3 regions of the Virgibacillus halodenitrificans genome follow, and region 3 is predicted to be linked to each of the others. Evidence: riboswitches for the same ligand, from Rfam matches in the RefSeq annotation. Region 3 holds a riboswitch; each other region holds the start of a gene.

Region 1 (10,477 bases), 1.2 Mb from region 3:
GAGATGCTCTTTCTCCACGCCAGATAGAAAAGAAGACATAAAATAAAAAACACGGTCACATGAGCTCCCTTACGCAGAAAGAACTCTATAAACCCATTGACCCCTCTTGATTCAATACTTACTACTGAATGATGGTAGTTAAAAGCAATCCATCCCAATAGAGGTTCAAGAAAAGATAGGTCAAATTTATCGGATAAGAAAGGTTTTATATCCTGTTTTTCATATGGCTGATGGGAGGAATAGAAAATAATCCCCATCCAACCGATTGGCAAAAGCCAGTATGTATATTTCTTCATTAATGATAGCTCCTGTTCTGAATGCTTCTATATTCTTTATCACTAAATTATGAAAATGAAACCTAGCAATTTTATTTTTAGCTCACCTAAAAGCTGAGTATTTAACGATTGATCTCTAAGAAAGAATGGTTCCAAAATGTGTGAGGATTATCCAATGATTCGCGACATAGATAAAGAATGAATTAACTTATTGATATTGTGTTACTGCATTTAAAATTAAATATAGCAGAAATTATTCAAAGAATGAGTATATTATTACATTTGTAACGAACAAGCTTACACTTTACTTTCGTTTCTAATTACTTTTCCTATAATAAAAGCCAAATAAAAAACCGTCAGCTATTTGGCTAAGCGGTTTGGTCTATCCTATTTATTTGTTATTTCCCTGTTTACTACGCCATTTATTGAATTCCAAGTATTCTTTGAATTGCTCCTTCGTTACTCCGGAGTCCATGGCTTCCTGTACAATCTCAAGCCATTCATCGTCTAATTCTTCTATATCAGCAGACTGTTTTTCGCGTATCAATTCGTTTACTGAAACATCTAGAACAACGCTAACTTTTTCAATAAACTGGATCGATGGATTTGTCTGTATATTACGTTCGATTGAGCTAAGGTAGGATTTAGCAACTCCTGCTTTCTCAGCAAGTTCTGATAGGGACATTTTTTTATCTTTACGTATTTGTTTAATTTTATCACCGATCAAGTTCTCACCTTCTTTCAAAGAGAATTATATCATATAAAAGGTGAGTGGTTCTATATAAAGCACAAATAAATCCATTTTTCAACCTTTTTTGTTCCCCGATAAAAATAATTTAATTTCCTTTAAAGGTATACCGAGAGTTTTAGCTTCTTTTATTAATTCAAGCCATTCTTTATCAACTGTGTTAATTTCTACTTTACTTGTCATTTAACCGTCCCCCATTATTTTTTCCAGATAGCCCAGCCATCTTAGCTCTTAACACCTTAGATCTGTGGCTTTGCGCCCTCCCTTTTCAGATGAGTTTGCCTTTTTCTGAGGAAACTTATTTTCTATGACTATCATACTATATACCCTGTTATTATTACATAGCTTGTTTTGTCATAATAAAACTAGTTTTGTTAAATTAGAGTAAGCATCTTGTCGAGTATGGTTGTTATGGATTGTCGAGTGCCCTTACTAGTTTTTTAACTGTAGTTTTTACTAACTTTTCTCCATTTTTTGTACAATAGGATAAATACCCCACTTATCAAAAGAACAGCACCAGATAGAAATAGGTTAAAAATTCCTGTTGCTGTATTGGGAAGAAAAGACTGTGTCTGCGAGTTGCCACTGCCAATCATTCCATCAACACTAACTTCAGCTAACTGACTAGTTTTGCCTTCTGCGGTGAACAATATAGAAAACTCAGCATCAAGTCCTTGAAATTCATTACCGAGATACTCTGGGAAAATAACTGTTACTTCCAATTCCTCTTGCTTGGAAGTACTAAGGTCTCTGTCGGAAAGCTTAGTGAAGTCTGCCAGTTTGCCTTCATATAAAACAGTTTTACTGTCATTGATTTCCAACAGTAATTCATTGAATAGCTTCTCCTCCCCATCATTACGTAATGACATTTGATAGGTAAAATCCTTTATACCATTGTTTTGAACGGTGATTGTGCGGGGCGCCCAGTCTCCTGGCTTCATATTGTTGATATTAAATAATACATCTCCTGGTAAAACATTGATGGCTAACTCTTTTTCTTCCTCTTCTGCTGTGACGGAGTTGCCCCCCATTACTATAACTAAGGCCAAGATACAGAATAGAGTAACAACCAATTTCTTAAAAATCATAAGCATCTTCCTTATAGAGAACAGCGAAGGGAAGGCTACTTCGCCTCGGCTGTTCCAGATTTATTCTTATCCTCCAACTGGCCGAGTGCACGCCATATGGTAAATGCAGAGTATCCAAGCATGAGAATACCTGGTAATATCAAAAATACTATACTTCCTTTTGGAGATTGTGAAAAATCAATAATATAGCCTACATAGGGAATGGTAAATCCGTCATAGCTGGCAACAACATTTTCAGCAATTACCGGTTCCGAATCTGCTGCATTGTTGTTATCACCTTTCGTTGTATACATAACACCATTTTCCGATTTGATAACTTCTGCAATTCTATGTGTAATCATGATGTCTTCATCAGCCATAAAAGTAATAACATCATCTTTTTTGAATTTGCTGCCATCATCCGTAGGCTTCACCGCGATAATTGACCCTGTCTGAATACCCGGCTCCATAGAACCTGACAGCACTGTTTTCAGTTGATAGCCAAATACCTGTGGTTCTCCTCCAGAGAGTTTGGTTGATAGTACGATACCTGCTACTGTAATTAGCAACACCATCAAAATGGTAGATACTAATCGATTTACCCATTTCATTACCACTCGTCTTTTCATTACTTTTCATCCTCCTGGTTTTTTTGCGTTTCTTCTTGTTTGGTTACTTTTTCCTCTTCCTGCTTCGCCTGGTCTTTTGACTCTGATTGCTTTTTATCTTCTTTTACCTTATCTTCCTTTACAGGCTCTGGAGGTTTTTCAGTTTTTTCTTCTTTGGTAGGTTCTGACTTCTCCTGTTGGGCTTTTTCAGGTTTCTTTTCTTCCGATTTTTCTTCCTTCACCTGTTCTTTAGGATGTTCTGTTTCTTTTGTATTAACTGATGGTTCATCTTCCTTCTCTACTGGCTTTGTTTTCTTATCCTCCTCTGTCTCACAGGTAACGGTTATTTTACCGCTCTCCACAGTATCCTTTTTTAGATGCTCATTCGTTTGATAAACAACAAAAACATAGACGCCCGGTTTGTCTGTTTTATAGGTTAATTGAATACTCTCTCCTTTTTTGAGTGCTTTAATTTTCCCTTCATTTTCAGCTAACTTTAGTTTCTTACCTTGATTCTTTGGGTTACCTTTTTCGCCATAATAGACCTCATACCTGCTGTCATGTCCCATGTCACTTTTTCCACTATTTTTCAGGTTAACCTTTAATAACTTATCCCCACATGCTTCTATCCGTTGCGTCTTTTTATGTGGAAACTTTAATTTGCTCATATCTATTACTTCTTCAGGTACATCAGGGTTTTCCATTTCCCAAGTCCCAATAGAAAGTGTCTTCTTCGCATTAATTGTGTCGGTAAAATGCGCTGAAGTCCCCCCTGTTAGGTAGGAAGCAGACAATAAAATCAGATACCATGCCAGCGCAATTTTTACTGTTAATAAAAAAGTTTTGTTTTTTGTTTTAAACTTTTTCAACCGGCTATAACGCAAATTCATCTCCACCTTTTCAAATAAAGAATTTACATACATTCACAAACCGGAAATTAGTGTATTACAGGCTTGTGAATATAAATAAACTCAGAAGGAGAAAGGATCCTCCTTCCTTTACTCTAATGTTTTCCCATCACGCTGAACTGCTTCAAAATTCCAATTTAGTTCTATTGTGTCTTTCTGGAAATGGTTTTGGTTATTCTCATTATTAATAAATTCTATTTCTACCGAAAATTCTTTTGGACTGCTTCCTACTGGAAATTCACCAACTATTTCTTCAGGTGTTTGTTGCAATTCAGCTAAGGTTTTTGGCTCATTAAATACTGCTTTTCCATGATGTTTAAATTGAACTTCAATATATTTACCCAAGTCGTCACCATTGTTTGGAGCTCCGTAATCGTTAACTACATAGGAGGAAATTAACTTTATATTTTTTATATCTACATTGCCCTCATTCAACAACTGGAACTCACCGTTTACCGAATCCCCTGGAACCATTTTTTCTACGTTTATGATATTTTCTTTATTAATTTCCAAATCGAGTAGGCCAGCAGCAAAAGTATTGTTCGTTTCTTCAGTATCGCTAAAATAGGCATATGTGCCGCTACCTATTAAACATAGTCCAATTGCAGCCGTCGCAACTGCTGTTAGTATGCTGTTTTTTAGATTCATTGAAATAAACCTCCTTTATAATTATGTAAAGGAAAGAAGGAAGAATTACTTCTCCCTTCTTAACCTACTATTTTGCTACACCTGCACCTTGCTTACCTTCAAATGTCCAAGTTAATTCTAAAGAGTCACCCTGAAACTTGTTTTGGTCTTGGCCATTCTCTACAAATTCAAACTGAACATATAACTTATCCGAAGTTCCTACAGCAAGTTTACCTCCTCTTTCACCTAGCCAAGCAGAGAAGAAATTTCCTTCAATGACATCTGGAGACATGTTTTTGAGTTCCGCCAAGGTTGTAGAAAATATAGGTACATCATGTTTATCTGCATTCAATAAAAAGTTTACTCGAACATGTTTACCAAAATCCTCGCCTGCATTATCACCATTGACATCTGTAACTGTATAATCCGTTAATAAATCAATAGTAGCAATGTCCAGTGATCCACCGTTCACTAAATCAAATGAACGGGTCATCCAATCACCTGGCTTAATATTTTCAACATCAATTACTGTCGTCGGATTAGCACTTAAATCCAATGTACCCGCTGCAAAGTTTCCAGTAGCTTCTGCCTGATCACTAAAATAAGCAAACGTTCCTCCACCAATAAGTCCTACTCCTAATACTGCTGTTGCGATTCCCATACCTAACTTTTTCTTAATACTCATTTTTACATTCCTCCAGATTTATAATATTATTTTCTTACAGATAAATAGATTGGATAAAAGCTTCTCGCTGTTCTAAGCAAGCACTTTCTACATGATTCACAACCAATTAACAAAATTATTTCCACTTTTGCACTCTACAGCGAATATCCTCCTTTCCTATGTAACTCATTCGTTCTTTATGACTTTTATTATGTTCTTTTTAAAGAACGATTAATTGAAGTATAGGACATTTCTCACAGATTGAAAAACCTCAAAAACAGCCGTTTATTCTATATAACGAACAGATTTCTCTTGTTTACAACTAATTACGTCTATTTACTTAGTTTTATAAATTATTAATTCTTATTTAAGAACAGTTTAACTACTCAAATTAAAAAGGTAACTCCTTCCAAAACTGTGGTAAATCTTATATACTAAGAGAAATGGTGTAAGGAGATTCGTCCTATGAAAAAGCTTGCTATACTTTTAGTGTTCTGTGGAATAGTTTTCTTAAGCTATGGGGGCTATCAATGGTATAAAACAACAAACGCCCAAAAAGAATCCTTAGCCGAAGCGAAAAATTTACTTAACCAAGCCAATGCCACTTCTGAAAAGCAATCACCTGGAACTAGTTTTTCCCCACAGCATGGTGAAACATCAGGAATTTTACATATCCCTAAACTAGAGGCAGACTTGCCAATTGTGGAAGGAACAGACGAAGATGATTTAGAAAAAGGTGTTGGACATTATAGTGGAACTGCGTATCCACAACAGGACGACCAAATCGTCTTATCGGGACATCGTGATACCGTCTTTCGCCGTATGGGAGAATTGCAGCTTGGTGACATTTTGACGGTAAAGTTGCCATATGGTGACTTTTCCTATGAAATTGTGGAGACAAAGGTAGTTCCGGCAGATGATTTATCTGTAATTGCTTCCACTGCACCTAATGAAATCCTAACCGTTACAACTTGTTATCCATTTTCCTATATCGGGAATGCTCCTGATCGTTATATTATTACAGCAATTCCAACTAAAGTTCAGAATAAATAGACGCTTGAAATGTTTTTGGTTATAATTTAGAAGGAGTTTTAATTTTTTTACACATGCTATAAATTGCATACATTGGTTAAAGGAGAATGAATGTGGAATCACGATTAGATAAACGAAAAGGTAAAAAGAAACGGAAATGGCCCTTCTGGCTTGCGGGAATAATCATAGTCTTCCTCTTAATAGGTGGAGGATTTGCATATTATGTATGGGACAAACTAGGGGATACTGTGGAGACAATGCATACACCTCTTGCAAGGGATAATGATCCGGATCGTCAGAAAGAGCTTGACTCTATTTTAAAAAACAAAAAATCACTTAATATCCTGTTACTTGGAGTGGATGAGCGTGAAGGTGATAAAGGGCGCTCAGATACCATGATTTTGTTGTCATTGAACCCCAAAACAAATTCGATGATGATGTTTAGTATACCAAGGGACACCTACGTGAATATTCCAGGTCGTGGCATGGATAAGATCAATCATGCTTATGCATTTGGTGATGTGGAATTATCCATTCAAACAGTGGAAGATGCTTTCGACCTTCCCGTCCATTATTATGCTAAGGTAAATATGGAAGGATTCCAGCAAGGGATTGATGCTTTAGGTGGCATCACAGTAAAAAATAACCAGGAATTCTCTCAGGGTGGAGAGAATTTTACAAAGGGGACTCTCCAATTAAATGGAGAAGAAGCTTTGAAATACATCCGTATGCGTAAAAACGATCCCCGCGGAGACCTTGGCCGAAACGAAAGACAACGTAATGTAATTACAGCAGCCATGAACAAGGCAGCCAACTTCTCAAGCATAACTAAAGTTGGCGATATACTTGAAATTCTCGGTGGTAATGTTCAAACAGATATGGACATGGATACAATGCAGAATTTATTCAGTAATTATCGGGATGTTCGTAAAACAACAAAAACGCTCGAAATTGATGGCAGTGGTCAAAAGATTAATTCTATTTGGTACTATGTGGTACCTGATTCAGAATTTGAGCGTATCCAACAAGAGATCACCAATCATATGGAAGCAAGATAATTAAAGAACAAAAGCGTAAGCGCCTTGATCACCCCCGACTAGCTTAAGATGAGCCTCTATGTGGTGACCTTTACCACAAAGAGGCTTGACTTAAGACCATGAGGGGGTAGGCGCTGGAGCTGGAAATGGCTAATTCAGTAATACAAATTATCCATAGGTTCTAAAATTTATAGTTTCCTAAGCAACAAAAAAGTCACCTGGGCATATTTTCCTTGTGACTTTTCTTTTCTTACTTTTCTTAAAGCAAATCCACTTTTGATGTGAGTGGAGAAGGAGGTACTTATGAAAAAAGTTATTTTATTATTTTCCATGTTGCTTATTTTATTTCTCATTTCCTGTTCCAATGATGAAGTTACCCCAAATGAACGTTTTGAGACTTATGTAAAACAATGGAATAAACAGAAGTTCGAGGACATGTATGACATGCTTTCCACAAAAACAAAGGAAACGTATTCTCCAGAGAATTTTATTGACAGATACGACAAAATCTATGGCGATTTAAATATATCGGATTTAAAAATTGAAATGGATAAACTGGACGAAGAAAAGTTGGATACGGCCATGGACGAAGGCAAGGCAACGATCCCGTTTAAAGTGACAATGCAGAGTATTGCTGGACCAATCACTTTTGATTATGAAGCAAAATTAGTTCAGGAAGAAAAAGAAGAGGAAAAAGACTGGTTTTTACAATGGGATCCTGGTTTTATTTTTCCAGCAATGAAAGATGGTGGAGAGGTCAATCTTCATACCACTGCCCCACAACGAGGAGAAATCCTTGATCGAAACCAAATGCAGTTGGCAATTAATGCACCTGTCTATGAAATTGGCTTAATTCCTGAGAAAATGGGTCCAGATTCTGACAAGGCAAAAAAAGAACTTGCCGGCCTCTTAGGTATGTCGGTCGAAGAGATTGATAAAGCATTAAATGCCAATTGGGTAGAACCAGATCTATTTGTACCTTTAACCAAAATACCAACAACAAAGGAAGACTTGTTAGACAAACTCTTTCAAGTAAATGGTGTAACTAACAAAGAGGTGACTGGGCGAGTTTATCCAGCCGGAAAAGCGACTGCCCATCTCGTTGGCTATGTAGGAAAAGTTACCGCAGAAGATTTGGAAGAAGTGGAGCCTGGTACTTACGGGCCAAATGATGTGATAGGTAAACGAGGGTTAGAACAGTTATATGAAAAGCAGCTCCGCGGAGAACAAGGTGCTCAGATAACCATTACCAAGGATGGCGAAGAGGAAACACTTCTTGCTGAGAAGCCAGTGAAAAATGGAGAAAACGTTACTGTGACGATTGATGTAAATGTACAGGAGAAAATATATAAATCCTTTGACGGGGATGCAGGAACTGCAACAGCGATCAACCCAAAAACCGGTGAGACACTTGCCCTTGTCAGTAGTCCGTCATTTGACCCTAATGATATGCTCTATGGCACCAGTGACTCCATGTGGAAGGATCTGCAGGAGGATGAAAAAAAACCTTTGCTTAACCGATTTTCTGCTACATTTGCTCCGGGCTCTGTAATTAAGCCAATTACTGGTGCAATTGGGTTAAATAATGGAACAATTAAGCCAGGTGAAGGTATTAAAATAGAAGGACTGGATTGGAGCAATGGGAAGGGGTGGGGTGATTACCAAGTCCACCGTGTTTCAGAATCTAATGGACCCGTTGATCTTACAGACGCACTCGTACGCTCGGATAATATCTTCTTTGCTATGAAGGCAGTTGAAATGGGAAGTGAAGCATATGTTAAGGGCTTGAAGCAATTTGGCTTAAGTGAGAAAATGCCGTATGAATATCCGATTGCAGCTTCTACAATATCTTCAAATGGGAAGCTAGAGGATGAAGTTCTTTTAGCCAATTCAAGCTACGGACAAGGAGAGTTAGAAATGAGCTCCCTTCACCTTGCAACAGCTTATACTACTTTTCTAAATGGTGGTTCCATGCTAAAACCAACTCTTCTTACTAGTGAAGATAAAGGACAGATTTGGAAAAAAGATTTAATTACAAAAGATCAAGCGAATCACATTCAAGAAGCTTTACGCAAAGTGGTTGAAAAAGGTACTGCCTCAAAATACGCAAAAAACGCTGAGTTTCCTGTTTCAGGTAAAACCGGTACTGCAGAGTTAAAGCTTACAAATGAAGGTGGCGGAGAGGAAAACGGTTGGTTTGTTGGCTATCCTACGGAAACTCCTGATATCTTAATAGCTATGATGGTGCAGCAGACACAGGACCGTGGAGGCAGTGGCTATACCACTAAAAAGGTTATCGAAGCTTTAAATGATATAAAATAAAACAAAAGGCACTTCCGATAGAAGGAAGTGCCTTTTCACAGCAATTTTACTAATTCATAAAATGAACTTTCGTCCCTAGTGTCAAGTGCTTTGTCAATCAATCTGGAAAGATTAAGCTTCTCCAATTGCTCAATAATGGTGTCACTCTCTTTTTTTGTAGTCGTTTTCGGTGATTTATTAAAGTATGGCTCCGCTAAAGAATTTAACTGATATATAAACTCAGGAATAGCAACAAGATCAGTCATTTTACGAAAAATTACATCTTTACCTCGCTGGAAAGCAAAAGTATCATGAATGTTCTCTATCTTTTTTGTTTTACGGTGGATGCGAATTTCTTTTGATTCAATTGGTACAAACTGATAAACCTTATTGTCAATGATCACAGAAAAATATTGGTATGCAAGCACGATTCGTACATGGTTTGTTTCTGCTTTAATATAATAAGGCTTTAGCATCTTCACAATCATTTACGTCCACCTCCATCTAATACAGAGTGTACAGAAAAAACCTTATCTAAATTTTCTGTAAATTTATTTTACTATATAATTACCTTTTTAACAAGACTATTTCCATCTTAAATTCTAAAAAAAACAGCTTAAGTATCCATTCAAGCTGCCCACACCCTTTAATCTTGTATCATATTTATGATGAAATTATTTATTTCTTGTACCTCTGTTTTAGTAATGGTATATTTCTGTTCCTCCTTCTCCATCGCTTCCCCAGCTATCTTTAATTCTTCTATTCCCTTCTTCATATACGATTTATATCTGTTATTTAATTCATGTATACGAGCAGCATGAGCTTCGTCTGTCCCCGGGCTTATTAATTTTTCATACATATCGATTATTTTATCACTTGCTCTATCAGGAAAGAATTCATGAGGATCTGTACTGTCAAATATACAAAAATTCATTTCAGGTACGAACACCATATCTACACTATTTGGATCAAAACTACAATAATAAAGCTCTACATCATAACCGTAATCCTCACACGCACTAGCTACTTTCTTCATTAACGTAGACTTTCCAGTGCCCGCTCTCCCCTTTATAAAATAAGCGTTGGAGACCTGTTCAAGTAAGTGAGGTACCACGTTGACAACTCCATCCTTTGTATTCGTTCCAAATAGTCTGATACGTCTACTGGCATTCCGGTTTATCTTCGGGAATTCTTCTAGCACCATGTTAAT
Region 2 (10,477 bases), 1.2 Mb from region 3:
TCTTGTTTTTTTTCGTTATACAAGTTACTATTATAGTGGTAACTTAAGAGAGAGGGAAATGAATAATGGATAAACGTGTTTATTTACTGACAATCGTCTCATTTGTAGTAGGGATGGTCGAATTAATTATAGGTGGTATCCTTGATTTAGTGGCAACAGATTTGGGAATTAGCCTTGGAAAGGCCGGTATGCTTATTACCGTATTCTCACTCGTTTTTGCAATTGCTGCTCCAATCCTATTGGCTGCGACCAACAAAATAGAAAGAAAGAAGCTTACGCTGATTTCACTTGTTGTCTTCTTAGCAGGTAATATGCTAGCAGTAGTAAGTCCAACATATATTATACTATTTGCAGCTCGAATCATCTCTGCAGCGAGTGGCTCTTTACTTGTAGTTTTATGTATTACCATTGCTTCTAATATTGTTCAACCAAATTATCGGGGAAGAGCTATAGGAGTTGTGATGATGGGAGTTAGTGGCTCTCTTGTTCTCGGAGTACCACTTGGACTAATGCTAGGTAATGCATTCGGTTGGCGTGCTCCATTTATGCTTATATCTGTGTTAACTGTATTCTCATTTCTCGGGGTCTACTTTTTCATGGGTAAAATTGATCCAAAGCCATCGATTTCCTTAATTAAGCAGTTAGCTACTTTAAAAAACCGTAAAATATTCTTTGCTCAATTGACTACGTTTTTATTTTTGGCTGGGCATTTAACGCTTTATGCGTATTTGACTCCTTTCTTAAAAACAACAATGGGCTTAGACGGAACTTGGGTAAGTATCGTTTACTTACTATTCGGAGTGGCAGCAGTATTGGGTGGTGGTATTGGAGGCACATTCGCTGATAAATTCGGTGCCAAGCCTACTATTATTGGCGTAATTATAATTTTTGGCTTAGCTATTTTTAGCATTCCATATACAACCTTTGCAGTACCAGTATTTTTAATTGTTATGATTATTTGGAGCATGATGAGCTGGGCAATTACTCCCGCATTACAGAGTTATTTGATCGAAGCAGCACCAGAAACATCAGATATACAACAAAGCTTAAATAATTCTGCACTTCATTTTGGAATTGCCTTTGGTTCTTTTCTCGGAGGACTTGTTATTGAGCAATCAGGTGTAGAGCATAATGCAACAGTGGGCGGATTTTTCGTTATAATTGCGTTAGCTACTGCAACAATTTCCATGGTAAAAATGAGAAGCAAGGCATTGGCTTAAATTCAAAATGTTTTAGAAAAGAACCCTACTTCAAACTCTGAAGTAGGGTTTTTTTGCTTTATCGTACTATATGTATAATTTTGTTGCTTTCTAATAAGACTATACTATGCAATCTAAAACAACGGTGAATTGGAGTGAGTACAATGGAAGAAAATTATGAGGAAATGGAAAATTATTTTGATCAATCTATTATGGATTATAAACAAGGAAGCAGCAGATTTGAAAAAAGCTTCCCTAAAGTCACCAAAGCATATTTTGATTTTACAGACGCTTGTTTTCAAGAAGGATCTATCGGTAAGAAAGAAAAGCAATTAATTGCCCTTGGTATTAGCGTTTACGCACAAGATGAATACTGCATTATCTATCACACCAAGGGAGCAGTAGATAACGGAGCAACAGAAGAGGAATTTATGGAGGCTATTTCGGTTAGTGCAGCGCTAGGTGGGGGAGCAGCCTTTGCTCAAGGAGTAACGTTAGCAATGGATACCTATGATCACTACAAAATGAAACACTAAACTTCTATTTGATAACTGAATATTTCCGCTGAAGCATAAACCTGAAATAAATAAAAATAGAGAAAAAGAATAGCGAAAGGCCATCTCTTTTTCTCTATCGATTTTAGTACATTTCTATTTAATAACTAAATCTTGAAATGCCAGCTTTTAATCGTCATCCTCATCTTCTTCATGTTCTCTTTCAGCTTTCTCTTCGGCTCTTTCACGTTCCCTTTCTGCTTTTTCTTCTGCCCGTTCACGTTCTTTTTCTGCTTTTTCCTCTGCACGCTCTCGCTCTTTTTCTGCCTTCTCTTCAGCTCTTTCTGCTGCTTCCTCTGCTTTTTCACGATCCCTTTCTGCTTTCTCCTCTGCACGCTCTCGCTCTTTTTCTGCCTTCTCTTCAGCTCTTTCCGCTGCTTCTTCAGCTTTTTCACGATCTTTTTCTGTTTTTTCCTCTGCGCGTTCACGTTCTTTTTCTGCCTTGTCTTCGGCTTTTTCTGTTGCTTCTTCGGCTTTTTCGCGTTCCTTCTCTGCCTTGTCTTCAGCTTCTTCTGCTTTTTCCTCTGCTTCGTCTTCAGCATCGTCATCTACGTCTTCTTGATCATCTAAATGCAATCTTTTTTCTGCAAAAGCCTTATGAATTTTCTCTACTACTTTTTCTTGATTATTAATTGCTCTTTGAATTCCTTTCTTAGCGTCTTCAGGAATATCATCTCGAATCAAAAGTGATTTTAGTATCTCGGTTCGCTTTGCAATATAGGAAAGAACTTCTTTTTCCAGTGCATCTATTTCCTCTATCTCATCATCAGTTTTATTGACTTCAGCTAAATTTTCCTCCATTAATTCTCCGTGTATGTCAGCTTCTTGAATCAGTTTTTTTGCTGCAGCTGGATCACCCTGTTCAATTGCGAGCTGTGCTTCCCTTAATCGTTTTTCTGCAAATTGTTCTTGTAATAACACTTTATCACTAAAATCGGTAGTTATATCATAGGTTGCCTCTTCCAAATATCGGGTTGTGTCATATAAATCAGATTGTGGGTCTACCACCTTTAACGATTCTTCAGCAAAAGCTTGTCCACCTAAGATTAAGCTAAAGCCTATGGTTAAGCCTGTTAAACGTTTAATCATTTTTACAGCCCCTTTATTAATTCACTAGTATATTTTGTCTTAGTTTATTAATTTCATTATTTACTTCTTTATAGTCAGCTACCGGAGTAACAAAGGTAAAAATGTAGGTATAATCGCCTTGTTTTTCCAAATAAATGTCTGTACGGATTTTTGTTTTCATAGTTGATTCAAACGATATGTAATTTTCTTTTTCCTCTAAAATTTCCACTTTTCCGGCACCAGTTACCAATTCATTCTTAATTATTTTAAATGATTTTTTAGTAGTTAGGGAAGATATAATTGCGTTAATTGTATCTTTTTCAAACTTAGCATTTAATTTGTTTCCATTCATATTAGCTTTAGCTAATTTCCAACCATCGGTTTCTTTTACTTTCACATTAAATTCTTCATTTTCATACAACATTTTGAGATCTGCGGTTCCTGTACTCCCAGTCCCTTTTGCTTCCTTTGTGCCCCCACATCCTGCCAACAGAATTAAAACAAGAAGAAGTAGAAGCAAAGCACTTTTTTTCATTTTTTAGTTCCCCCTTTCAACAAAAAAACACATCGGCAATCGGATGTGTTGCATTCCTGTAACCGGTAGCTGGCAAGCGTTGGATCCCCTCCTTTAGCCCCTATAGCTTTGCGTCATTGGCTTTCACCAATTTTGCCATGATCAAATTACTTTAGTGTTAAACTATTTAAACTATACCACCCTATTAAATAGAAGTCAGCATATTATTTATAAATATCAAAATAAATTCTCTAAACGTATAATCTTGTCCGATTCCTAACGTTAATTATAGTTATAGCCACTTCCTTTAAATACTTCCATTAAATGATTTTACTATCCTTTTACTATTTACTTTTACGAAATATGGCTGTGAATAAGATTCCAGCGCCTAACCCGATCGCCCCTCCAGCTTCCAGTGCCCCAAAGAGAAGTCCAACCCCAGACCCTACAGACAAACAAGAAATAAAAATGAGTCCTACTCCCGAATAGTTCATTATATTAAACCCCCTGTGATTATCTTCCTTTTATTTAACTTATTACAATTGCTTCTTTTTTGTTACCTAAATGAAAGCGCTTAATTAATAATTCTAAAAATTCTCTATTGCCATACGTTTCCTTTCATGTTTAAATATCTATTAAATGAAAAAACTATGAGGTGATTTTGTGGGAAGCAATGTTTCAGTTGGTCTATTAGGTTTAGGAGTAGTCGGTTCAGGTGTGATTAAGCTTATTGAAAACCACCAGGAAGAGCTTGCACACCAACTCGGCTGTGGAGTAAATGTAAAGAGTGTACTAGTTCGGGATACGGAAAAAACACGTGATGTGCAAATAGATCGAACGTTTCTTACCACTAATCCAGAAGATATTTTAAACGATCCGGAAATCGATATCATAGTAGAGGTTATGGGTGGAGTTGAAGAATCATACCATCATATTTTAAAAGCATTCTCATCCAAAAAACATGTGGTAACAGCAAATAAAGATTTAGTTGCATTACATGGGCCAGAGCTTCAGGAAGCAGCAACCAAAAACCAATGTGATTTTTACTACGAAGCGAGTGTAGCAGGAGGAATTCCTATTTTAAGAGGGATTGCTGAGGGCTTGTCCTCTGATCGGATTCAGCAGGTAATGGGTATTGTTAATGGTACAACCAACTACATACTTACGAAAATGAATAATGAAGGCATGCCATATGAAGATGCACTAAAACAGGCTCAAGAGTTAGGTTTTGCAGAAGCAGATCCAACAGCAGACGTGGATGGATTAGACGCTGCTCGTAAAATGGCCATTCTGGGAAGACTCGCATTCTCTACAGATATTGCCTTAGAGGAAGTAGAAGTTACCGGCATTAAGGATCTAGATTTAGAGGATTTAAAATATGGAGATAAGTTAGGCTACACAATGAAACTCATTGGATTTGCGAACTGCAAGGATAAAAAGGTAGAAGTCAACGTTCAACCGACTTTTTTAGCAAAAAGCCATCCTTTAGCAGATGTTAAAAATGAATATAATGCCGTCTATGTTTACGGGGAGGCTGTAGGAGAAACAATGTTCTATGGCCCAGGTGCCGGTAGTCTGCCAACAGCTACGGCAGTAGTGTCCGATATTGTAGCTGTTATTAAAAATATTCGTTTAGGTGTAAATGGCAGACAATCTGTTGCACCAAGATTTAAGAAACAATTAAAAGCGCCTGACCAACGATTTGGACAATATTATTTACGTCTACAAGTAAAGGATGAGGTAGGAACTTTTTCCAAAATTTCTTCCTTGTTTAATGAGCTAAACATTAGTTTTAAGCGAATCCTTCAAACACCTGTTCAAAAACATCAACAGGCAGAGATAATTTTGGTTACTCATCAGACTTCTTTAAGCAATTTTACTACAGCTTTAGAAAGACTTAATCGTCTGGATGCAGTTATTAAAGTAAAGAGTTATTATAAAGTGGAAGGAGATGCTAAGAATGAAATGGCACGGTCTGATCAGTCATTATAAGTCATTTTTACCAGTAACAGAACATACGCCATCACTAACTTTACATGAAGGTAACACACCATTAATCCACTTTCCTGCTCTCTCAAGTCAACTAGGCATTGATCTGTATGGAAAGGTAGAAGGAATAAATCCCACAGGCTCGTTTAAGGATCGGGGAATGGTGATGGCTGTAGCAAAAGCTGTCGAAGAAGGTAGCACCTCTATTATTTGTGCTTCCACAGGTAACACCTCTGCTTCAGCAGCTGCTTATGCTGCAAGAGCAGGGTTAAAAGCAATCATTGTTATACCTAAGGGTAAAGTAGCCCTCGGAAAGCTGGCACAGGCTATTATGTATGGTGCAGAAATTGTAGAAATCGATGGTAACTTTGACGATGCATTGAAGATGGTTCGAAAACTTAGTGAAACATCTCCTGTGACGCTCGTTAATTCTGTCAATCCATATCGGCTTGAAGGGCAAAAAACAGCAGCTTTTGAGATATGTGATGAGCTTGGTGCTGCTCCAGATATACTTGCGATCCCTGTTGGTAATGCAGGTAATATTAGCGCATATTGGAAAGGGTTTAAAGAGTATAATGAATCCAAACAAACAGGACTTCCTAAAATGTTCGGATTCGAAGCAGAAGGTGCTGCAGCCATTGTTAATAATAAAGTGATAGAAAATCCGGAAACCATAGCAACAGCTATTCGAATTGGTAACCCTGCAAGCTGGGATCTTGCTGTAGCAGCAAGAGATGAGTCCCATGGGGCCATCCATTCTGTTTCAGATGAAGAGATTAGTAATGCATTTAAACTGTTACCACAAGTAGAAGGTGTTTTTGCAGAGCCTGGATCATGTGCCTCCATAGCCGGGGTTATTCAGCAATGTAAAGCTGGAACAATTCAAAAAGGAAGTAAAGTGGTAGCTGTGCTAACAGGGAACGGTTTGAAGGATCCACAAACAGCTATTGATCAGTTGGAAGTAGAAACTGTTTCCTTGCCTAATGACGAAGCTACTGTAACAGATTATATAAATAAATTGGTGAAAGCATGATGAATTTTAAGCTTTCCGTTCCAGCAAGCACAGCCAACTTAGGCCCTGCTTTTGATTCGGCAGGCCTGGCAGTACAGCTTTATCTTCATTTAAATGTAGAACAGTCAGATAGGTGGGAGTTTGTCCATACAACCAAGCTATTACCTGACTGCTTAACATATGAAGAGCATTTTATTTACCAAATTGCACAAAGAACTGCAGAACGTTATCAACAAAACCTTCCTCCAGCTAAAGTGACCATATCAAGTGATATCCCTTTAGCCAGAGGGCTTGGAAGCAGCGCTTCTGCCGTTGTTGCAGGTATTGAGCTTGCGAACCAGCTATGCAAACTCTCCTTGTCCCAAAAAGATAAATTACAAATCGGCACAGAAATCGAAGGGCATCCCGATAATATAGCTGCAGCTTTACTCGGAGGCTTAGTAATTACTGCCAAATTAACAGAGGATGACCTTGAATATGTCCATTTATCCGATATCGATTTGGATACCGTTGTATATATTCCTCATGTAGAACTAAAGACAGAGGCAGCTAGAAAAGTAATTCCAGATCATTTTTCCAAAAATCAAGCTACTACTGCCAGTAGTATCAGTAATGTAATGGTAGCGGCTTTGATAAATGGTGACTATGAACAGGCTGGGAAACTAATGGAGAGGGACGGTTTCCATGAACCATTTCGGGCAGAACTTATTCCAAATTACCAGCAAATAAAGCTACTAGCCAAAGAGCATGGCGCTTTTGGAACAGTCATCAGTGGAGCAGGTCCTACTATGATTTCATTTGCGTCTAAGGAACGAGGGGATCAACTTGCTAAAAAAATGGGACCCCTTCTTCCAGAACATCAAGTACGTATGGTAGAAATTGATAGAGTGGGACTACAAGTCTATTGATTAATGAAAGAAAAGCGATGAGCTGTGTTTTCTACACAGCTCATCGCTTTCTATTTATCTCCCATTAAGGCAGTCATTAACGCTTTTTGTGCGTGCAGGCGATTCTCAGCTTGATGGAATACAACTGAATGCTCTCCATCAATAACTTCTGTAGAAACTTCTTCTCCCCGATGTGCAGGTAGACAATGCATGAATATTACATCCGATTTAGCCATAGCTAGTAATGTACTATTTACCTGGTAATCTTTGAAGGCACTCAGTCGTTTTTCCTGTTCCATCTCTTGCCCCATGCTTGCCCAAACATCTGTATAAATAATATCCGCTCCATCTGTCGCCATCTCCACATTGTCTGTGACAATGATACCGCCACCATGTTCCTTAGCAAGTTTCTCGGCCTTTATAGTAATTGCTTTATTTGGTTGGTACTCTTCAGGGGCAGCTATAGAGATTTCCATTCCCATCAGCGCTCCACCAATCATTAAGGAATGTGCCATGTTATTTCCATCGCCGATATAACACATTTTCATCCCTTTTAGTTTCCCTTTTAATTCCTTAATCGTCAGAAGATCTGCTAATACCTGGCAAGGATGATACTTGTCTGTTAATCCATTAATGACAGGAATAGTAGAATGATGAGCCAATTCTTCAATCCCTTCCTGGGAAAAAGTACGAATCATTATTCCATCCAAATATCCTGACAGGACCTTTGCTGTGTCTGAAATTGATTCTCCTCTACCAAGTTGCAGGTCTCCTGAACTCAAGAATATCCCTGTCCCTCCTAATTGATAAACACCAGCTTCAAAAGATACACGGGTGCGAGTGGAAGACTTTTCAAATATCATCCCAAGCGTCTTGCCTTTTAAGGGCTCTACAACATTTCCTTTCTTTTTTTGTTCTTTTAGATATTCCGCCAAATCGAGTAAGTAGTAAATTTCCTCTGGTGTATAATCAACTAATGATAAAAAGTCCCGTCCATGTAAATTCAGTTGTTTATTAGTGATTTCTGCTAATTCAATACCCATGATTCACAACCCTCATTTCAGTTAGTATATGAATTATTATGCAATAAAAAGAATAATTATACAATAATAATTTGCTTATTTCTTTAAAAATATTTAATTTACATGAAACAAGCTGAAAAATATTCCATTATAAGAACGATGACTTGTGCTATTGGTCTCACTTTTTAGTAATTTGCTCTATTAATTTAATATCCGCGGGCTCGTGTTCAAGAGATATCATTTCATAAAAAAAGTACGATCAACAACAACCATTGATCGCACTCCTGTTTACTTTTAAACATTTGCTTGTATCCATTTAATTCTTTTTTTGTATAACCAATACTTTGAGATAATTGCCTTGAGGGAAATCTTTGTGGACCATAAAATCTCCTGGCAGGCGAAATTCCTCCAAAATTGAATAACCGACTTTCATTTCTTTAAATGCCTTTTCAACAAATCCTTTAAACTTTTTCATTCCAAATGTAGCATTATTAGTAGATGCAACAATCACACCATTCTTATCCGTAATTTCAATTGTATCTTTTAAAAGTGCCGGATAATCCTTCGCTGTACTAAATGTATGTTTTTTTGAACGCGCAAAGCTTGGTGGATCCAGGATAATCAGATCAAATTTCAGATTTTTGCGCTTAGCATATTTAAAATAATCAAATACATCCATTACACGAATGTCCTGGGCCTCATAATCAATGCCATTGACACTAAATTGCTCTATCGTTTTGCTTTTACTTCTTTTAGCCAAATCCACGCTAGTCGTCTTCTCTGCTCCCCCTAACGCAGCAGCCACGGAGAAGGCTCCTGTATAAGAGAAGGTATTTAATACATGCTTCCCTTTTGCATAGCGATCGCGTATCGCTTTTCGTACATCATGCTGATCCAGGAAAATACCAGTCATGGCACCGTCGTTTAGATAGGCTGCATAGCGAATACCATTCTCTGTAACAATAATTGGAAACTCTCCCCGTTCTCCTTTTACAAAATCATCGTCATCTAAATATTGACCTTTTGTATCAAACCGTTTCTTTTCATAAATTGCTTTATAATCTCCCAGTTCATCCAACACACGAATAACCTGTTCTTTGTAGACATAAATCCCTTCACTATACCAATTGATAACGTAATAGCCATCATAATAGTCAATCGTAAATCCGCCTACGCCATCACCTTCCCCATTAAATATGCGAAACGCATTGGTTTGAAGGTCATCATAATAAGATTGTCTCTTGTTAATGGCAATTAGAATTTTGTTCTTAAAAAAGGAATAATCAATTTTAGTATTTTTATTGCGGGTGAGTATCCAACCAATTCCTTTATTTTGCTTACCGTAATAACCCTTGGCAATAAATTGATTCGAGTCATCGGTGAGATGAACAATATTGCCTTCTTCTTTAAGCACTTCAACATTTTTTATTGTGTCTTTTGTAATCAATGGACACCCATTTTGATAGTTTCTTATAGCATTTGCTTTTACTTTTAATTCAACTACAGACTTCATATTTTCATCCTATCTGGTTTTTTTCCATTATCGCATGAGAAGCGAAAAAGGAAAAGATAAACACTGGTTTAGTACAAGCTAAATTCAGCTTGGAACTTAACCTTCTGCAGTTAGGTTCCATTTACTTTATGATAGACATTCGAGATCAATTTCACGCTCCCAATGTTCGTCATCCTCTTCATGATAGACATTCACGACCAATTTCACACTCCCAATGTCCGTCATCTCCTTCACGATGGACATTCACGCACGATTTCACGCTCCCAATGTCCGTCATCCTCTTCATGATAGACATTCGAGATCAATTTCACGCTCCCAATGTCCGTCATCTCCTTCATGATGGACATTCACGCCCAATTCCCCGCTCCCAATGTCTGTCATCCGCCTTATGATGGACATTCACGCCCAATTCCCCGCTCCCAATGTCTGTCATCCAATCTATGATAGACATTCACGCCCAATTTCACGCTCTCAATGTCCGTCATCCGCCTTATGATAGACATTCACACTCCATTTCCTGCTCTCAATGTCCGTCTTCTCCTTCATGATAGACATTCACGACCAATTTCACGCTCTCAATGTCCGTCATCCTCTTCATGCTCACTACAACAAAAACCAGGCCACTGTATTGATAGCCTGGTTTTAAAAATCTTCTTCTCTTTTATTAACTTATACCTTCTTCACATGAGTCAGCTTTATTCCACTCTTAGGAATGCTTG
Region 3 (10,477 bases):
AATGGTAGATTGTTTGATCTCAACAACGCTGTCTGTATCTTCATCCTCATCGTAATCTACTTCGGTCCCGTTGAAAATTCCATTACCCACTATGTTTATTGTTGAATGTTCTATTTCTGTCTCATCTTCAAAAATTACAGAACATTTCACATCAAGTACACTGTGCTTCATTTCAAACTCGTCTTTGAATATACTATTACCTATTACAGACAAAGTAGAGTGCTTTGCTTCAAATTCCTCCTCTGTAGTAAGGTGACCTTTAATCGTATAAGAAGCATGTTTTATATCAACCTCATCTGTGATTATTACAGAATTATTATGGCTTTTAGAGAGGTTCTTAAATTTATCTGTTTTCACATTTTCTGGCACATTGCTACAGCTTGGAATACCGGGTTTCTCCTTAGGAAGTATTATTAAAGGATATATATCTCTACCCGCCCATGTAGTTTTTAGTTCTAAATTTTGTCCGTTTTCTGGACTGGCAAAGGTAAGAAAAATATTCAACGGTTTATCATGATCCACATCAGTAATACAGTTATTGCTATCCAATTGCTTTTCTTCTTCTTCTCCATTGAAAATCAGAGAGTCTTTAACTTGAAGGGGAGTGTCTGGAGACAGACATATTTTTTTTGTATTGTTATTATAAAATTGACTGCGCAGATCACTCATCACCACATTTGCTTCTTGTTTAAGTGAGATGGATGCGCTTGTTTTCTGTTCACTACCCATTAATTGCACAATGACACCAGAAGACAATGCAACGATCAATCCAAACAGGGCAAGTGCTGCCAGCAGCTCTACTAATGTCATTCCTTTTTCACTTTTAAATTGGCATATTCTCATGTTTCCACTTCCAATACATGCTATAATAGGATAAAAGTCACAGTTAAGGCGTGAATCTATTGTATACTAAATTCAAACAAATGAATAGTAGCGGTTTTACACTTATAGAAATTATAGCAGCGATTACTATATTAGGAATTGTTATTGCCGTTATGTTACCAATTTTTCCACAAATATTTAGTTGGTCAAATATGACAGAGGACGAGCTTAGCTCCAGTAACCTGCTAGGTCAAGTTGCCCATGATATTAAAGAACTGAACATCGAACAACTACCATCTTGTCCCTCTACTAAATCACTGGGGGAATTTATAACATATAAAGCATCCTATGAATTAAACAATAATACGTACACAGCCCGGGTTGAAGTTTGCCAATCTGAAAAAGAAGCGGAATTAGGATTAACGAGGGCAAATATCGAAATTTCCCAAGACGGAAAAAAAATTAGCGAATCATATACATACATAACAGGTGATGACTCATGAAGTATTTAAAGAACAGCAACGGTGCGGCGCTCGTATTGACATTAATGATCATTACCCTGCTTTTATTGTTTATTCTTACGCTTTTTTTACAGGTTACCAACACGAATAAGCAGGTGAATCGAATGGAGCAACAGCATGATGCCAGGTTGATTGCCGAGATGGGGGTAACTTATCTTCGGGCTGCAATGGATAATCTTGAAGAGGATGAACAGGAGATCAGTAATTATCTTGAAGAAAAAGTAAAGGAAGCAAATAACATAGGAGACCTTGGAGGCGGGCGTCATTTTACATTAGAGGTAGAAATACCGGAGATAAATGAAGCAGCGAGCCCAATTGAAATTACGTACACCAGTATCGGAGTAAGCGGTGACAGAACAGAAGAAGTGGAAGATACTATTAAGATTACCTATGAATAAGGCGGTGAATGGAATGATAACAAGAAAACGGCTAGGTGACTTGCTGAAGGACGCGGGTTTGGTTACGGAAGAACAGGTCATGGAAGCATTGGAAACCAAGAAAGAGGATCAAAAATTAGGAGATGCCTTACTCGAACACGGCTATATTACGGAAAGACAGTTAATTGAAGTATTAGAATTTCAACTCGGAATACCGCACGTCTCTTTGTACCGTTATCCTGTCGATGAAAATGTCTTACAGTTTGTGTCAAGAGATGTGGCCCAAAAAAATTATATCATCCCATTAAAATTTCAGGATAATAGTTTAATGATCGCTATGAAGGACCCGATGGATTACTATATTATAGATGATCTCGAACTATCTACCGGTTTTCCTATTTCTCCGGTAATTGCTGCTAAAGACGATATTCTTTTTGCTATTAATAAATATTATTTTAAATCGGAGAAAGCTAATATCAGCGATTCGGAGGGAACACCAACAGATGAAGCGCCAATTATAAGGCTATTGGATCAGCTTCTCACCACAGGTATTCAATTAAAGGCAAGTGATATACATATCGATCCACAGGAACAGCATGTCAATATCCGTTATCGTATTGATGGGAGACTTCAGACAGAAAACACAGTACCAAAACAGATGCAAAATGCTTTAATTGCGAGAATTAAAATACTTGCAGATCTTAATATTACCCAAAACAGATTACCACAGGATGGACGAATCAAAACAACAGTAGGAGTCACGCCTGTTGATTTGCGGATTTCTTGTCTGCCGACTGTACACGGAGAAAAAATAGTAGTCCGAATTTTGGATTTAAACAATGCGTTAATGAACCTGGACGATTTAACTTTTTCCAAGCAAAATATGATCACATACCAGGAATTGATTCAACAGCCATCTGGTTTAATTCTGTTAACAGGCCCAACTGGATCTGGAAAAACCTCGACATTGTATGCATCGATTCAGCGTCTTAACAAAGATAATGTGAATATTATTACCGTTGAGGATCCGGTTGAATTTCAGATGGAAGGAATCAATCAGGTGCAAGTAAATAGTGCGGTCGGTTTAACTTTTGCCAATGGATTAAGATCCATCTTAAGACAGGATCCTAACATCATTATGGTCGGAGAGATCCGTGACCAGGAAACAGCGGAGATTGCTATCCGTGCCTCATTGACAGGGCACCTTGTATTTAGCACGATACATACGAACAGTGCGATTGATACCATTCCAAGGTTGATTGATATGGGGGTAGAACCTTATCTGGTTGTTTCCTCCTTGTCAGGTATTGTAGCACAGCGTCTTGTCCGGAAAATTTGCCGGGATTGCAGAACGGAAAGAGAACCATCAAAAATGGAAAAAGAAATATTTGAGAAAAATGGAATGGAAGTAGAGCGTGTATATTATGGCGAAGGATGTAATGTTTGCCATCAGCAGGGCTATAGAGGGAGAATCGCCGTACAGGAGGTCCTTACAGTGGATGAAACAATACGCAGTATGCTGCTAAATAATCGTTCTGTTTCAGAGATCCGTGCCTATGTAGCAGCACGAAATTTTCAATTTTTAATTCACGATGGATTAGATAAAATTAAGCAAGGACTCACTTCTATGGAAGAAATTATGCAGGTTTCCATCCGGCTATAAGGAGGCCCTTTAATGAAACTACAATTTGACAAATGGTTAACAGAAGCATATCACCAACAAGCCTCTGATATTCATCTAACGATAGGAAAAGCGCCTATCTTCCGTATAAATGGGAATTTGATTGAACAGGATATGGAGAAGCTACGGCCGACAGAAACAAAACAAATTGTTTATTCCATTTTATCAGAGGAAAAATGGAAGCAATTAGAGCGAGAAAGAGAGCTGGATTTCTCTTATGGAATTAATGGAGTCTCCCGCTTTCGGATAAACACCTTTTATCAACGAGGAGAGCTTTCCTTAGCGATTCGGATTGTTCCTAGAGGCATTCCGTCCATTGACGAACTCGGACTTCCACCCATTTTGAAAGAAGTAGTGAAACAGCCACAAGGTCTTGTGCTCGTTACAGGTCCTACGGGGAGCGGAAAAAGTACTACCCTTGCGTCGATGATCGATCATCTCAATCATTCGGTACGAAAACATATTATTACATTGGAGGACCCGATTGAATATATGCATAGACATCGGCAGTCGGTTATTGATCAACGGGAAGTTGGGATTGATACAGCCAATTTTGCCAATGGTTTACGGGCAAGTCTGAGGCAGGATCCGGATATTATTCTTGTTGGGGAAATGCGTGATTTGGAAACTATTTCTACAGCAATTACCGCTGCGGAAACAGGGCATCTGGTATTAGGTACCTTACATACGAAAGATGCTGTCTCGACAATTGAGCGAATTATCGATGTCTTTCCACCAGAGCAACAGGCCCAAATTCGTATCCAGCTTTCTACCATTTTGTCAGCAGTCATTTCCCAACGACTTCTCATTACGAAGGACGAGCAAGGCCGCAGAGTGGCAACGGAAATTATGATTAGTACTTCTGCAGTGAAAAATCTCATTCGCAATGAAAAACTCCATCAGCTCCAAAACGTGTTGCAAACCTCGCGGGAATTGGGAATGCATACATTGGAAATGGATTTGAAAAGGCTAGTACATGAAGGTCAAATTGCTTATGAGACTGCTGCTCCATTCCTTCCCGAAAGGAGTTACTAGCAATGAATTTTCAATACTCGGGAAAACGGCTTTCTGGTCAAAAGGTGAAAGGGCAAATCGATGCAGATACACGACAGGCAGCGCTCGTGAAATTGGAGCAATCTGGGTTGATTATTTTACGGATAGAGGAAACAAAGCCATGGAATAAAGATATCATTCTTAATAAACGAATTAAAAATAAGGATTTTGTCATATTCCTACGGCAATATGCAACCTTGATTCATGCTGGAATTTCTATTTCTGATGCCACCAAAACAATGATTATGCAGACAGGGAACTATGCATTGCGAACTGCACTTACAGATATGGATAAGCAGTTGGATCAGGGACAAGCTTTATCTAAGGCAGCAGCACGTCACCCAAAAGTGTTTCCAAGTTTACTAGTTAATATGATTCATGCAGGGGAAGCGAGTGGGAAGCTGGACGATATTCTTAATCAGATGGCAGATTATTATGAGAAAGAGTACCGAAATAAACAGAAGGTCATTTCTGCGTTACTTTATCCAGCCATAGTAGGAATAGTTACATTAGTTTTAAGTATCTTTTTACTTGTGTTTATTGTCCCCCAATTTGTCACGATGTTTCGTTCGTTTGGTGAAGAGATACCAGCATATACGAAATTTGTTTTGTCATTAAGTGAATGGGCAGGCCTATTCTGGTGGTTGGTTCCAGTCTTGGGTGTGTTAGGGTTTATCTTATATAAATACTTCATTCAGTATGATTCTTTTCGTTATCGGATAGATGTCGGTAAGCTGAAGTTTCCATTTATCGGAGTGCTCGTCCATAAGGGTGCCTTGGTAAGAATGACACAAACGCTAAGCACCTTAGTAAACAGTGCAGTGCCCATCCTGGAAGCAGTGGAAATTACCGAGAAAGTTGTTGGTAACCGAGTAATCGAAGAAGTATTGGCAAAGGCAAGAGATTCCCTGGAAGTAGGGGAATCAATAACCGAACCGATGAAGAAACATTGGGCTTTCCCTGCGCTTATCATTCAAATGATTCAAATTGGAGAAAAAACAGGAACTCTTGATCATATGCTAACAAAAGCTGCCGAATTTTATGAAGAAGAAGTGGAGCAGTTATCCAATCGGATTAAGACACTGATTGAACCATTAATGATTATTATTCTTACCGTGATTGTCGGCGGCATTATTACCGCAGTAGTTATCCCAATGTTTTCTCTATTTGAAAACATTCAATAAAATGGTAGATTTTAGTAAGATTATGTATTATAATATACCTAGGAATAAAGTAGGAAGTGATGAGTGATTACCTGTATATGGGCACTTTGGTAATCAGGAGCGAGTAGTGCAACCGGCCGACTTCATTTAATAGATACATATTAAAGAGAGGCGGGATTTTTATGCTTACACGCATGAAAAAAGTGTTGAAAAAACAAAAAGGATTTACATTGGTGGAGTTACTGGCAGTTATTGCAATTTTAGCGATTATTGTGGCGATTGCGGTTCCTACTATAGGAAATGTGATCAGTAAATCAGAGGAAGAAGCTCACTCAGCAAATGTTGAACTAATAGAAAATGCTGCTAAATTAGCTGCTGTTTCTGAAGGAATTAATTCGAAAGATTATAAACTTAGCGATTTGGTTGATAATGGATTTCTAGAGTCTATTCCTGATAAAGTTGGTGAGAACGAGTATAACGGAGATGATACTGTTAAAGTATCTAATTCTATAGCTGTTTACACAAAGTACAAAAAAGATGGAAGTGCTGAAGAATAAAATAAAGACGCCCCGGCACATCCCGTGCGCGGGGCGTTTCTTCAATAATTACATAGTTTAATAGAATCATACAAGGAGCTTACATTATGCAACTAGCCATCATATTGTCATTCTTTCTATTCGGCCTCATTTTTGGCTCGTTTTTTAATGTAGTCGGATTACGCCTTCCAAAACAGATCCCCTTTGCTAATGACCGGTCGATTTGTCCCCAGTGCAAAAAACAGCTTAGCTGGTATGAAAATATTCCGGTTGTTTCTTTTATTATACAGGGGGGCAAGTGCCGTCATTGCCATCAGCCGATCTCTTTTATTTACCCGATTACCGAGGTAATCACTGGAATAGGTTTTGCGTTGAGCTATGCTATTTTTGGCTGGCAAATCGAGCTTGCTATTGCCTTATTATTTGTGTCGATGCTCATGATCATATTTGTAGCAGATATTACTTATATGCTCATCCCGGATAAGGTGCTGCTCTTTTTTTTACCTTTGTTTATTATACTGAGAGTAGTAGAGCCGCTTGTCCCTTGGTGGTCAAGTATAGTTGGAGCATTAGTTGGCACTGTGCTGCTCGCAGCAATCATTTTAATTAGTCGTGGTGGCATGGGTGCTGGAGATATGAAGCTGTTTGGTTTACTGGGGATTGTGCTCGGACTGAAAGGAGTTTTACTCACTTTCTTTCTTTCCTGTACGATAGGTGCAATTATCGGTATTATCTTGCTTCTGTCGGGGAAAATTGATCGCAAGCAGCCGATTCCCTTTGGTCCCTATATTGTAGCAGCAAGCCTAATTACATATTTTTACGGTGACAATCTAATAAACTGGTACGTTACGATACTTTTATAAGCAGGTGGTGAATACACGATGGGTTTATTAACAAATGACAGAGTCAATATTGTAATAACGAATTATCTTTTACGTTATTCTTACTATCGCATGCCTGCAGCAGATGGTCTTGTGAGTTATGGAGAAATTGAACTGCCGGAGGGAACGGTGCGAGAGGGGAAAGTCGAGAATAAATCGGTGCTTGTGGAAATGATTAACAAACTGATTTATGAGAAAAAATGGCGAAAAAAGAAGCTTTTCTTTTCTTTGCCGGATGATACAGTCGTGATTCGAAATATAGAGATACCTGCTTCATTAGCTAGAAATGAGGCAAAGGACTATGTAAGAACTCAACTGGGGAACAAAATATATCTTCCTTTTTCCAATCCAGTAATTGCCCTTGATTATCTTGATGTGACACCAGAAAGTGAAGAATATCAGCAAGTGTTGCTATACGCCTATCAGCAAGATAAATTAACTGCTTTTGAAGAGGTGTTTGACAAAGCGGGTTTTAAAGTGATTGGGGCGGACCTGACTTCCTTGTCTGTATACCGTTATTATTATCAGACAAGAGAAGAGCCATCAAGGCATGTGTTATTAGCGCATTGGAATCGGGACAGCTTAGGGATATCAATATTTCAAGAACATAAAGCAATCTTCACAAGGTATATAACAATTGATCCTTTGCTGTTTAGTGAACAAGAAGCGAATATTACTGTAATGCTGGATGATTATATTTTGGAAATCAACCGCATTATTGATTTTTATCGTTACTCGATCACCAAAGGAAATGAGCAGATTGAGCAAATAGTACTTTCAGGGGACTTTCCATTATTGGAAGAAGCACAAAGAAAAATAGCTGATCAGGCAACAATTCCAATAGATCGTTTTGCGAAAGAAGAATTGCCTGTGAAATATGTGGATGTAATGGGGTTGGGATTGAAGACAGATTGCTAAAGGGGATGACGTATGAATACCGAAATAAACTTTCTTGAAAAGCAGCCTTGGAAATATCGGAAAACAGTTTTCTTTGTCGCCCTCTTTTTACTTCTTCTGACGATCGCTGTCTCCATTTTATATATTCAAAAGAGCCGGCTTGAAGCTGAATTAACAGAGGAGAAAATTAAGATAGCACAGGTGGAAACACAGTTGCTGGAAATCAATAAGGCAACAGTAAACCAACAGCAATTAAATAACATAAAAGAAGAGATAGAAATCATTCGCACGGAGGAAATTCCCGTGGTTACCTCCTATTATAGCAGTTTGGAAGGATTGAAGAATCCTAATCAGCTGGTTAGCTTTGAACATACGGACGAAAACCGGCTAGTCATGGGTGCAATTTTTTCTACAGTAGAAGAAGTAGCAAATTATATGGAAGACGTTCAGGAGAAGAAGTACATCCTTCGTACAGAACTCACTGCGATGACAAAGTTGGATAAAAATTATCAGGCAACAATAACCATTATCGTGGACGAGGATGCCCTGAGAGAGGAGCTAGGTGATGCGGAAGGAATGGACTAAAAATCATACATATATTACGTTGGGAATTGTTGCGGCAGTTATAATGATCTATATTATTTCGTTTATCACGCTTATCAAACCTGCTCAGGAAGAAGTTGGAACAGAGGTACAAAAAGTTTCCATGTATGAACAGCAATTGCAAAAGCTTGACTCACAAGCGAATAGTAAAAATGAGTTAACTGAAGAGGACAAAGCTCTTAATCTGCTTGTGCCGCCTAAAAAGTCACCAGATGATGTTCTGCGCAAACTCCAGCAAGCGGCCATAGCTGCAAAAGTGACCATTGAATATGTCGGAACAGAAGGACAGGAACAGCTGGAGAAAGGTGAGGATGAGCAGACAGAGGGCCTCCCACAGGAACAATATGTGATCGATGTTTATGCCGGAAAATTAAATGACATTCATCATTTTCTCGACGGAATCCAAAAGAGTGAACGGCTAATTACAATTGACACATTATCCATCCAACAAACTGCAGATCAAGCGACTGCCAGCCTGCAAATAAAAACTTATGCTCAAAGATAGCCGGATTTCTGGCTATCTTTTTCAATTATATAGGTAGCACCTTTTAAGTGCTTTTTTAACAAGCTCCACATGTTATGTACTAATTATCTTCTCCACAGCTTCTATTGTTATTTATCTATCTTGTTCTACTTTGTCTATATTCTCATATAGATAAATAGGAAGGAGGAGAAGGGACATGCGTCATTATGTCGTATTGCGTTTATTATTGGCAGCATTTCTACTATATGTTGCTTGGCCAATTATTCCACAAGAAACAGGATTTGTGGCCAAGCTTTTTTGGGGTGGTTGGTTAGCCTTTTTTATTTTGGTAGTTGGAGGGAATTTTGCTGCTCTTTTACAAATGGTAACCCCTCCTGTTATGGAACAGAAAGAGTTGAGAAGACGTCAAGCCTCTAATCATTGAGTTTATGTACTTTCAACTGTATAATAAAATATACAGATAATATTAGTACAGTTGAAAGTTGGTGGGCCCCGGTGGCTACAAAACATGAACAAATTATTCAGCATATTTTAGCATTGGAAGTAGGCCATAAAATATCTGTCCGGCAAATTGCCAAGGAATTGAATGTAAGTGATGGTACGGCATACCGCGCCATTAAAGAAGCGGAAAATCAAGGTATTGTATCAACAATTGAACGTGTTGGGACAATTCGGATTGAGACAAAAAAGAAAGAAAATTTTGAGCGTCTTACGTTTGCAGAAGTAATTAATATTGTTGATGGCCAGGTGCTTGGAGGCCGAGAAGGACTGCATAAAACATTAAATAAATTCATCATCGGTGCAATGCAGCTTGATGCCATGCTTCGTTACACAGAAGCAGATTCATTGGTCATTGTTGGAAATAGAATAAAAGCACAGGAACTGGCCCTGGGAGAGGGGGCAGCTGTCTTAATTACAGGTGGTTTCGATACAGAGGAATATATTAAGCAGTTGGCGGATGAAAAGCAGCTGCCTATTATCTCCACAAGCTATGATACGTTTACTGTTGCAGCAATGATCAATCGAGCCATTTATGATCAGCTCATTAAGAAGGAAATCGTTTATGTAGGCGATATATTTACTTCCTATGATGAATCCTTTTATCTGACTGCAAGAGATACGATAGCTGATTGGTATCGACTGAATGATCAATCCGGCCATACTCGTTTTCCAGTTGTGGATGACAAAAAGCGAGTTATAGGAATGGTAACCTCAAAGGATATTGTCGGTAAAGCAAATGATGTGCATATTGAAAAAGTAATGAGCAGGGATCCGCAAGTAGTACAAGCTAAAACTTCGCTTGCTTCCGTCTCTCACCTAATGGTTTGGGAAGGAATCGAGGTTGTACCAGTAGTTGATCAGGCTCATGAATTACAAGGGATTATTTCCAGACAGGATGTTTTGAAGGCATTACAGCAGATCCAAAAACAGCCTCAGGTTGGAGAGACGATTAATGACA

What was found. Region 3 has a riboswitch for cyclic di-GMP ahead of BME96_RS07595 (prepilin-type N-terminal cleavage/methylation domain-containing protein). Riboswitches for the same ligand answer to the same signal wherever they lie in the genome.
Region 1: linked by a shared signal. The riboswitch ahead of sinI (DNA-binding anti-repressor SinI) and the one ahead of BME96_RS07595 (prepilin-type N-terminal cleavage/methylation domain-containing protein) in region 3 are both predicted to bind cyclic di-GMP.
Region 2: linked by a shared signal. The riboswitch ahead of BME96_RS01525 (hypothetical protein) and the one ahead of BME96_RS07595 (prepilin-type N-terminal cleavage/methylation domain-containing protein) in region 3 are both predicted to bind cyclic di-GMP.

Annotation. Positions count from the first base shown of each region.
Region 1 covers NZ_CP017962.1:2,628,586-2,639,062, forward strand. The annotation lists gene BME96_RS13660 (VanZ family protein) at 1-296, opposite strand, end outside; gene BME96_RS13665 (helix-turn-helix domain-containing protein) at 667-1,002, opposite strand; gene sinI (DNA-binding anti-repressor SinI) at 1,081-1,206, opposite strand; cyclic di-GMP riboswitch class I at 1,230-1,316, opposite strand; gene BME96_RS13675 (LPXTG cell wall anchor domain-containing protein) at 1,464-2,111, opposite strand; gene sipW (signal peptidase I SipW) at 2,147-2,719, opposite strand; gene tapA (amyloid fiber anchoring/assembly protein TapA) at 2,719-3,582, opposite strand; gene BME96_RS13690 (TasA family protein) at 3,697-4,254, opposite strand; gene BME96_RS13695 (CalY family protein) at 4,322-4,918, opposite strand; gene BME96_RS13700 (class D sortase) at 5,363-5,950, shown strand; gene BME96_RS13705 (LCP family glycopolymer transferase) at 6,043-6,987, shown strand; gene BME96_RS13710 (penicillin-binding transpeptidase domain-containing protein) at 7,270-9,288, shown strand; gene BME96_RS13715 (IDEAL domain-containing protein) at 9,324-9,755, opposite strand; gene BME96_RS13720 (hypothetical protein) at 9,914-10,477, opposite strand, start outside.
Region 2 covers NZ_CP017962.1:276,871-287,347, reverse strand. The annotation lists gene BME96_RS01540 (MFS transporter) at 66-1,220, shown strand; gene BME96_RS01535 (carboxymuconolactone decarboxylase family protein) at 1,364-1,735, shown strand; gene BME96_RS19475 (DUF5667 domain-containing protein) at 1,883-2,842, opposite strand; gene BME96_RS01525 (hypothetical protein) at 2,859-3,356, opposite strand; cyclic di-GMP riboswitch class I at 3,418-3,503, opposite strand; gene BME96_RS19745 (hypothetical protein) at 3,680-3,829, opposite strand; gene BME96_RS01520 (homoserine dehydrogenase) at 3,999-5,327, shown strand; gene thrC (threonine synthase) at 5,296-6,357, shown strand; gene thrB (homoserine kinase) at 6,354-7,244, shown strand; gene argF (ornithine carbamoyltransferase) at 7,295-8,266, opposite strand; gene BME96_RS01500 (class I SAM-dependent rRNA methyltransferase) at 8,562-9,758, opposite strand; gene BME96_RS01495 (CYP152 family fatty-acid peroxygenase CypC) at 10,428-10,477, opposite strand, start outside.
Region 3 covers NZ_CP017962.1:1,441,597-1,452,073, forward strand. The annotation lists gene BME96_RS07565 (prepilin-type N-terminal cleavage/methylation domain-containing protein) at 1-843, opposite strand, end outside; gene BME96_RS07570 (type II secretion system protein) at 903-1,325, shown strand; gene BME96_RS07575 (hypothetical protein) at 1,322-1,741, shown strand; gene BME96_RS07580 (GspE/PulE family protein) at 1,755-3,383, shown strand; gene BME96_RS07585 (type IV pilus twitching motility protein PilT) at 3,396-4,436, shown strand; gene BME96_RS07590 (type II secretion system F family protein) at 4,439-5,638, shown strand; cyclic di-GMP riboswitch class II at 5,682-5,765, shown strand; gene BME96_RS07595 (prepilin-type N-terminal cleavage/methylation domain-containing protein) at 5,800-6,174, shown strand; gene BME96_RS07600 (prepilin peptidase) at 6,261-7,016, shown strand; gene pilM (type IV pilus biogenesis protein PilM) at 7,035-7,952, shown strand; gene BME96_RS07610 (hypothetical protein) at 7,965-8,516, shown strand; gene pilO (type 4a pilus biogenesis protein PilO) at 8,497-9,039, shown strand; gene BME96_RS07620 (hypothetical protein) at 9,215-9,442, shown strand; gene BME96_RS07625 (DRTGG domain-containing protein) at 9,514-10,477, shown strand, end outside.